4 regions of the Paenibacillus sp. TY11 genome follow, and region 4 is predicted to be linked to each of the others. Evidence: a T-box and tRNA genes for the amino acid it is inferred to sense, from the RefSeq annotation. Region 4 holds a T-box; the other regions hold tRNA genes.
The links. A T-box is a leader RNA that pairs with one kind of tRNA and senses whether it is charged. The one in region 4 lies ahead of leuS (leucine--tRNA ligase), so its partner is inferred to be a tRNA-Leu.
Positions count from the first base shown of each region.

Region 1 (2,188 bases), on a different contig from region 4:
CGACGCTGAAATGCGGTTGGCTCAGGTTCGTTACACTTCCTCCATGCGGAGAGCAACTCGCTGGTCATACGCTCGATAAGAGGATTCTTTTCCTCGTAAGGAGGATTGAGCAGTTTGAAAGCATCTTCGACACAGAAGGATACCGCTGTGGCAAGATAGCCGTGAACGGTCTGTTCTACATCGCTTCCGAGGAGGAAGTTAATCCAGGTGTGAACGGTAGCTAGTGTGCCAATCGCATTGTATTGAATGAGTATGGCTTCCAGTTGGTCAAATTCAAGCCAAGGATAAAGAGCTTTGGCGAGCTTGAGTAAACGCTGGCCAGATAGTCGCGACTCTTTCACGTGCTGCAAGGAGGAACGTTGGGTATGCAGCATCTTATCAATAAGAGCGATCCGCCAACCGTCGTTTTGTTGGATGGCGACATACAGACTTTTGATGGCCATGCCGTCAAGGGTTGTAAATTGAGGATACAAATCGTCCCGCATGTAATGTTCCAGGTCTTGCAGACAGTTCAAGTGTCCGTTACGGAATAGTTCCTCCAGTCCGTAAAAACGGGTAAAGCCACCAACGGGTAGGGAAGGGTCCAACAATAATGCGTAGTTCAGCAAGCGGTTGCCTTTATGCAGGGCGGTTCGCCTCCTTGGAGTGAATCTTTATGTTATATTATTTGACTTAGTTCTTTGTTTAAATGAAATCATTTAAATTAATATGTAATATATATTTACACTTATAATTCTTTTGTGTCAAATTAAATATTTTTATAGCTCATATATGTTAAATAAAATAACATTAAAAATAATTATTATATTTTTGTTTACAAATAGATGATGAGAGAGTATAATAAATCTGTTGCCTCAATACATTATGATTTGCGGTCGTGGTGGAATGGCAGACACGCTATCTTGAGGGGGTAGTGGGCGTACGCCCGTGGAGGTTCGAGTCCTCTCGACCGCATTATATGCAAAACCCAGTTGAAAAAGCATCCTGACACGTTCTACGTGAAGGGATGCTTTTTTTGTTAAGCACTTTCGTTATATCCTCCAGCAACAGAAGCGATCGTATGGAAGACAGGCTGCTTGTTGACTTTGATAAAGTAAAATGTCAGTTTTCCTGCAAAAGCTTCTCAATATCCCCTGCCAGCTTATCCGGAGTGGTTTGCGGCGCATAACGCTTAAATACGTTACCTTCGCGTGTAATTAAGAATTTAGTGAAATTCCATTTGATCGCTTTGGAGCCTAATACCCCCGGAGCTGTTTGGGTCAGGTAGCGAAATAAGGGGTGCGCTTGATCGCCATTGACATCTGTCTTGGCGAACATCGGAAAGGTAACTCCATAATTGACTTGGCAAAACTCGGAAATCTCCTCGCTGGAACCCGGCTCTTGTTTGGCAAACTGGTTGCTGGGAAATCCCAAAATTTCGAGCCCCTGTTCATGGTACTGGTCATATAGCTCTTGTAGCGCTTTGTATTGGGGGGTTAATCCACATTTGCTGGCTGTGTTCACGATAAGCAGTACTTTCCCTTCATATGTGGATAACGGAATTTGTTTCCCTTGCAGGGTTTGTGCATCATATTCATAAACGGTCATGTTATCCCTCCTTATTCGATATTCTACAATTAAATTTTAAACAACTTAATAAGAGGTTGCAAGTTGGGATAGCTATAATAAGCGTTCGGCCACTGTAAAATCGTATTTTGTTCAAAACGGTAAATCGCGCTGCAAATGGAGCGAATTGAGGTGTTTCTTCTCATAAAAGCGGGTTCAATCGGTATTTATCTGTTACATATAGCGTATTTTCTTCCCTTTTTACAAAAAAGGGACAACAACGCCTTACCCTACGCCAATATTGACATGCCTATCATTTTCAAAAAGGGATGAAAAACAGAGATTGAAGGAGCTGTGATAAGCATAATTGCATTGTAAGCGTTATTATTAATCTTCTATGCTCTAAAGGCCGATTTATAACCCCGCAGTTGAGCTTTACAGTCTTCCTTGCGCGGGTGTATGATTCAAGACGTAATTTCAAATTAACATGAATGAAGCAACAACGAATTGTCTATAGCGCTGAATTTTGCAGTTGCAAAAGCGGGGGAACCAATCGAGACTGTACGGCTTTGGAAGTCGTGTGTCTCATGGGGTGAATTTTCCGGTCAAGTGCCAGAAATAGGGCGACTCTCACGTCCGAATC
Region 1 covers NZ_JCBAIQ010000003.1:22,624-24,811, reverse strand. Annotated here, with positions in the region: gene AC6EJC_RS04300 (urease accessory protein UreF) at 1-608, opposite strand, end outside; tRNA gene AC6EJC_RS04295 (tRNA-Leu) at 872-954, shown strand; gene AC6EJC_RS04290 (glutathione peroxidase) at 1,102-1,587, opposite strand; cyclic di-AMP (ydaO/yuaA leader) riboswitch at 2,053-2,188, shown strand, end outside.
Region 1: it encodes a tRNA-Leu, which carries the amino acid that the T-box ahead of leuS (leucine--tRNA ligase) is inferred to sense. The anticodon was not compared.

Region 2 (2,188 bases), on a different contig from region 4:
TACTACGCTGTAATTCACTTGTCCTTTTTCTACCAGACATTAATAAACATATGATTAATGATTTCCATTTACCTCCGATGATCTCAAGTGTTGCTTCTATGCCTAAATTATATTGTTTCATAGTACCACCTCTTCAACGCTAAAAATAACAAAGTTTATCTAATTATATCTATAATCGCATATCTTCACTCTAAGTCCAATGCACACTTTCAAGTAACTATCTTACTTTATTGTGTGTATTTACTTTTTTTGAAGCGTACAGAATAATAATAAGAGTATCTAGAAAAAGCAAAATATGTTACGCAAGAAAGGTGATTTATTATGAAAACTCTTGTGATTTTAGCTCATCCGAATATTGAAGATTCTAGAGTAAATCAAAGATGGAAACAAGAATTACTTCAATATACCCATGAAATTACAATTCATGAGATTTATAAAGAGTATCCTAACTGGAGCATTGATGTTTTGAAAGAACAGAAGTTACTTGAAGCACATAGCAATATAATATTTCAATTTCCTTTATATTGGTATAGTTACCCGCCTTTATTAAAAAAATGGTTGGATGATGTTTTTACTCATGGATGGGCTTATGGTTCACAAGGCGATAAGTTAAAAGATAAGAAGCTAGGGATAGCCATGTCCATTGGCGATAAAAAAGAAAATTACTTACCTACTGGTTCCGTTTCTTTTACTGTAGATGAAGTTATAACACCTTTTAAAGCCAGCGCAGTACATGTTGGTGCAATATCATTACCCTATTTCGCTGTCTTCGGAGCCTCATTTCAAGCGAGCGATGAAGAAATTGGTCAGAGTGCAAAAGACTATATTAAATATATATTCCAGTATAAATAGAATGATTATTTATTTCTGATAACATGGTCATAAATGCCGTTCACCAGGAGATGAGCAACACACGGAGCTTTTTGACCATATGAAAACAGGCCCTTGGTGGCATCCAGCCAATCCAAGAACCTGTAATTGTTAGGGTAAGATGCGGTCGAGAGGACTCGAACCTCCACGGGGGTTAGCCCACACGGACCTGAACCGTGCGCGTCTGCCAATTCCGCCACGACCGCATATTATGTATTCATACCGATGTTTTTCAATCATCGTAATTAAGATTATATCTCCCATGAACCATAAAATCAAGTTATTTTTATATAATATTCTCTATAAATTTTTCCTGAAAACATACGAAAATAACTGGATATCACACACCAGATATGGTAATATGGAAGCATCAGGAAAGGAGGTGCGTCAACATCAATAATCACATGTTGAGCGTATCCCTTACCCGGTCCGTTATTCTCTAATTTACAGAGTTGACGGAGGCGCGGGATACGGATCAAAGCTTTAGTTAGGCGCCACGGGTAGAAAGACCGTCTACGGACGGTCTTTTTTATTTCAACATCATACTTCTCATCATTAACTATCGGAATAGATTACATACTATGAAAAGAGGCGATACGATGTCTATTAGACCAGTAAATGTTGAAGAATTTAAGAATTTGGCAGCCATTTGGCTGGATGCTTCCATAGAAGCCCATCATTTTATTGATCCGCAATATTGGAGATCACAAGTGACCGAGATGGAGAGCAATTACCTCCCTCTAGCTCAAAACTATGCTATCATTCAGCCCGACCATACCATTGGTGGCTTCGTTTCCATGGTGGATGGGTATTTGGCAGCTCTGTTTATACGCATAGACCTTCAAAGAAAAGGCTATGGCAAGTTACTACTAGATTGGGTCAAGAAGCAATATGATCAGATCCAATTGAAGGTATACCAGTCGAACACGAAAGCATTTAACTTTTATACTAAAAATGGATTTACCATTCAAGAGGAATCTATAGATTCCGAGACTGGCGAGAAAGAGTTTGTCATGATATGGACAAGACACTAACATAATGAAGCACCTTCAGCCCTAAAAATAAAAGGCTCTGCTCCCGTAAAAATACGGCATAAGCAGAGCCTTTTATTTTATATAATACAACTGACTTTATATAGTCTCTTATTTAAGCCCATAAACCTCGGTATATAAAATCTTTTTAAACGGAGCAAAATCCTGTTCAGCCAGCGCACCTGGATAGCTCATAATTTGAAGCTTCAGATTATCCTGCCCTTCTCTTAATGGGGGCTGTACATACTCAAAATGGTTCATATGAAACCCCAAACGCTCATAAAAAC
Region 2 covers NZ_JCBAIQ010000007.1:216,365-218,552, forward strand. Annotated here, with positions in the region: gene AC6EJC_RS10010 (winged helix-turn-helix transcriptional regulator) at 1-121, opposite strand, end outside; gene AC6EJC_RS10015 (NAD(P)H-dependent oxidoreductase) at 322-852, shown strand; tRNA gene AC6EJC_RS10020 (tRNA-Leu) at 993-1,076, opposite strand; gene AC6EJC_RS10025 (N-acetyltransferase) at 1,470-1,904, shown strand; gene AC6EJC_RS10030 (GNAT family N-acetyltransferase) at 2,013-2,188, opposite strand, start outside.
Region 2: it encodes a tRNA-Leu, which carries the amino acid that the T-box ahead of leuS (leucine--tRNA ligase) is inferred to sense. The anticodon was not compared.

Region 3 (2,188 bases), on a different contig from region 4:
CAAGGATCAAATCAGCCATTTGGAAGATAAGTTGCCCGAGGTAGTTCATGCATATCATCGCTTCACCGGAGAGTGCTTTCAAGCCGGGAGCTTAGATGAGAAAACCAAGCAACTGATTGCGCTAGGTATTGGCTTATTTGCCAACAATGAGGTATGCACGTTTTATCACGTGAACGAGGCGCGGTCCAAAGGAGCCAGTGATCAGGAAATTATGGAGACCATTGCTGTAGCCGCAGCGGTAGGTGGAGGACATGCTCTAAGCCAAGGGGTTACTCGTGTACAGAAGGCGCTGCAATAAAGCGAATTATTAATAGATATCCTCATACTCCGTTATAGCGGATATAGATCGATTTGGATATATGAAGGTTATTAGAAAGAAGCTTCCGAGCACAGTTGGTGTCTGTGGAAGCTTCTTTCAATTGCGTGTTGGGCGGGGATTATGCTCTTCTGCTTGCGGCAAAAGCAGCAGGGCGAGGCGACTTACGCTTATAGGCCGAAGAGGATGTAACCAAACTTCGTTCAACGATGCGTAGGGGTTTGAAAGTTGAGCTGTTTTGTAATTCGGGGCGATGCTTCTCTGGTAAAGGAAGAGTGGCCGTATGGGGCATAGAGGTAGAGAGCCCCAGATAAGCGCGCATTCGTTCATACATTTCTTTACGGAATGCGGGCATAGCCATACTGAATTGCTCTTTATTTCCTTTACTTATATAGATGGCGTGAACGCCGGAGTGGTTTTGTTGTATGTCCAGAACACGAATGTGATATTTATTAAATTCATGTTTTATTTCAGATAGCAGGATTCCGGTACGATCTACACCTGCGTTAACCATTTCGACATAAAGATCAGGGGTTTTCAGCATACCGCTTTCTTCAAGAATTAGGCTGTCCCGCTCAAATACTTTTTGAATAAAGGTAAGGAGCAGATAACTTTTCACAAGAGACCATTCATGCTGAGTAGTATCTGAAGAGATCATTACCATTCACCGCCTTAGGAAAATGTGATGATTATCCATAACTGATTGAAGAAAAGGAACTTTTGTTCCCAAGAACTCATGTTCCTATTTTAACGTATTATTCCTTTTTTATCAAGGGGGAATTAAGAAACATAAAAGGTTTGACATCTTGATATGAGCATGGTATGATCTATCTTGTCGCTAAGAAAGATTGATCTTTCGAGGACATACGACAACATATATGCGGTCGTGGCGGAATTGGCAGACGCGCACGGTTCAGGTCCGTGTGGGCTAACCCCCCGTGGAGGTTCGAGTCCTCTCGACCGCATCATCTTATAATACACAGGTTCGTGAATTGCTTTTGTAGCAATTTACGAACCTTTTTTATATGTTTAAGAGATTTATGTTGTTGCTCAAGACCTGTGTCGAAAATCTCTGAGTTATAATTCGGAGGAACATAGATATTAACTGTTATGAAAGAAACTTTCAAACCAAAGAATGAATTTTTGTGGGTTTTTATTTGAAAAATATCCCTCCAGAAGCTGTGAGAGCAGGATAATTAATGCTTACCAATGACCGGAGAAATTTTCTTAATTGAATCTATTGAATAGAATAGCTTTTGGGACCTGCATTTTTTAATGCCTCTGCAGCCTGTGCAGACAAACCCTCTGCGACTAGGAGCGCTTCATCCAAGCTTTCTTTATGCAAGGATCGGCTTGAGTCGAGGGATTATTTTCCGGACTATTTTGCCAATAAGCTAAAGGCTCCGATTCTGGGAGAGAGAATAGTTGCCAAACCCAAAGGCCTCTACGCCGTCATAAATCACAGAGGATCATATGAAACAATGTCTGAAGCGTACTCTAATATAAAAGAGTACATAGGGAGTAAAGGGATGGCTGTATGCGGGAGTGCGTACTCAGTAGAGTTGCTCAACTATTTTGCAGAAAAAAATCCGGACGACTATGTAATACGGATATCGGTTGAGGTTTGTAAAGGGAGAAAATTTCTTTTATAAGGCTTCGTTTTAAGATATGATAGAAAATAACGCATTTTATGATGAAGCTATTGAAAGGTTGGATGAAAGATGGAGAAAGCAACTTTTGCAGGTGGATGCTTCTGGTGTATGGTGACTCCGTTCGAGGAGCAGCCGGGCATTCATGGCATTGTCTCAGGCTATACTGGAGGGGCGATTCCCGATCCGACCTACGAACAGGTTAAAACAGGAACTACAGGTC
Region 3 covers NZ_JCBAIQ010000007.1:127,717-129,904, reverse strand. Annotated here, with positions in the region: gene AC6EJC_RS09580 (carboxymuconolactone decarboxylase family protein) at 1-298, shown strand, start outside; gene AC6EJC_RS09575 (YhjD family protein) at 438-974, opposite strand; tRNA gene AC6EJC_RS09570 (tRNA-Leu) at 1,197-1,281, shown strand; gene msrA (peptide-methionine (S)-S-oxide reductase MsrA) at 2,038-2,188, shown strand, end outside.
Region 3: it encodes a tRNA-Leu, which carries the amino acid that the T-box ahead of leuS (leucine--tRNA ligase) is inferred to sense. The anticodon was not compared.

Region 4 (2,188 bases):
TGGATGAAGTCAGAATTGTCCAAAGCGGGTTTTCGTGATGTGAAGGTATATGCGGATTTTGAATGGATAGAAGCAGAAAATGACGCAGCGAGACTGTTTTATGTTGCTGTAAAATAGCAAGGCTTCATTGAGCGAATATGCAAAAAAGAAAGACGCTTTTCATGATGACATGAAGGGCGTCTTTTTGCACTCAGGAGTGGCTGATGCTCGTATTTGAAAAAAGCCCCTGAGATTCCTCGAAGACTCAGCTTTTGCCTAATTAACTTTAGAGATTTATATGTTCACTTTATAGTTCAGCTGAAGTTCATCACCCGGTATACCCCGAATGCCCCAATTCTGTTTCGGCGTTTCAAATATAGTAATCTCAAGATCCTCTGGAGCAATGCCAAAATGATTCGTAATTCTTTGGAATAACAGCTGGATGAGCTGCTTCTTGGCTTCTGTAGTTCTGCCTTCAAAGATACTGATTTCAATAACGGTGTACGCCTCGGAGCGACCGTCGGCATATATAAAGTCTTCCTGACTCATAGGAAAAAAACGATGAAACCTCTTGTCTGGAGGATATTTGAACGCATCCACCACAGCGGAATGAATCACCTCTGAAAGTTGCTTTTTGATCGGATTTAGAGTTTCTTTTATTCCGTAAATTTTAATCTGTGCCATGTCTCAACTCACCTTTCTTATCTCAACTCATCTCAACTTGAATCAATTTAACTCGGAGTTAGTATAAAACATTCGTATTCATATGTCATGGGCAATTAGCATGAAGATGGTGTTTAGCACCAAATGTAGTCCTTATTTGACTTTTTTCGCGGTTTTCAATATAATAGTGCCATTATTAACGGTTAAACAATCGCTGATGAGGAATAGTAGCTTTGTCTGGACATGTAGAGAGCCGGCGGGTGGTGCAAGCCGGTTGACAGCGCAAAGTGAACTCGCCTCGGAGATATGCGTCCAACGCAGGAACGCCTTTACAGGTGTTTGTATCCTGTTATTAACCCGCATCGGATCACCTCCGTTATCAGGTGCAAAGGGAGTAGAACGCGAAGAACGCTTTCTGCTAACTAGGGTGGTACCACGGGAATATAACCTCTCGTCCCTAGCGCTGACACGCTACGGGATGCAGAGGTTTTTTTGTTGCATACCGTTTGAGGAGGAAAAAATAATGACAGACACACAGCCGAAGCACGGCTATCAACCGCAAAGTATTGAACCAAAATGGCAGAAATATTGGGATGAGAACAAGACGTTCCGTACCGGGGAAGAGCCGGGCAAACCGAAGTTTTATGCTTTGGATATGTTTCCGTACCCGTCTGGAGCCGGTCTGCATGTAGGCCACCCGGAGGGTTACACAGCTACGGATATTGTTTCACGATATAAAAGAATGCGCGGCTACAACGTACTGCATCCGATGGGTTGGGACGCCTTCGGTCTACCTGCCGAGCAGCATGCGCTGGATACAGGTGAGCACCCACGCGAAATTACGGTGAAAAACGTAAATAACTTCCGCCGTCAAATCAAATCGCTCGGCTTCTCATACGACTGGGATCGTGAAATCAGCACGACTGATCCTGATTATTACAAATGGACACAGTGGATCTTCATCCAGCTGTACAAGCGCGGCCTTGCTTATGTAGCTGAAGTACCCGTGAACTGGTGTCCAGCACTGGGAACGGTGCTGGCAAATGAAGAAGTTATTGACGGTAAGAGTGAGCGTGGCGGTCATCCAGTCGTCCGTAAACCAATGCGTCAATGGATGCTGAAAATTACGGAATACGCGGATCGTCTGCTAGATGACCTGGAGGAACTGGACTGGTCCGAGAGTATTAAGGATATGCAGCGGAACTGGATCGGTAAGTCTACCGGGGCAGAGGTTCGTTTTCCAATTGAAGGCTATGACGAGCAACTCACAGTATTTACAACTCGTCCGGATACACTGTTCGGCGCAAGCTATTGTGTGCTGGCTCCAGAGCAGGAATTGGTGGACATTATCACTACACCTGAGCAGAAGGATGCTGTACAACAGTACCGTGAACAAGCTGCTCGTAAAAGCGATCTGGAGCGTACGGATTTGGCCAAGGACAAAACAGGCGTATTCACAGGAGCTTATGCAGTGAACCCGGTGAACGGCGAAAAGCTGCCGATCTGGATTGCTGACTATGTACTGGCAGGCTACGGAACAGGCGCG
Region 4 covers NZ_JCBAIQ010000017.1:49,547-51,734, reverse strand. Annotated here, with positions in the region: gene AC6EJC_RS18425 (class I SAM-dependent DNA methyltransferase) at 1-117, shown strand, start outside; gene AC6EJC_RS18420 (tautomerase family protein) at 274-663, opposite strand; T-box leader at 848-1,104, shown strand; gene leuS (leucine--tRNA ligase) at 1,166-2,188, shown strand, end outside.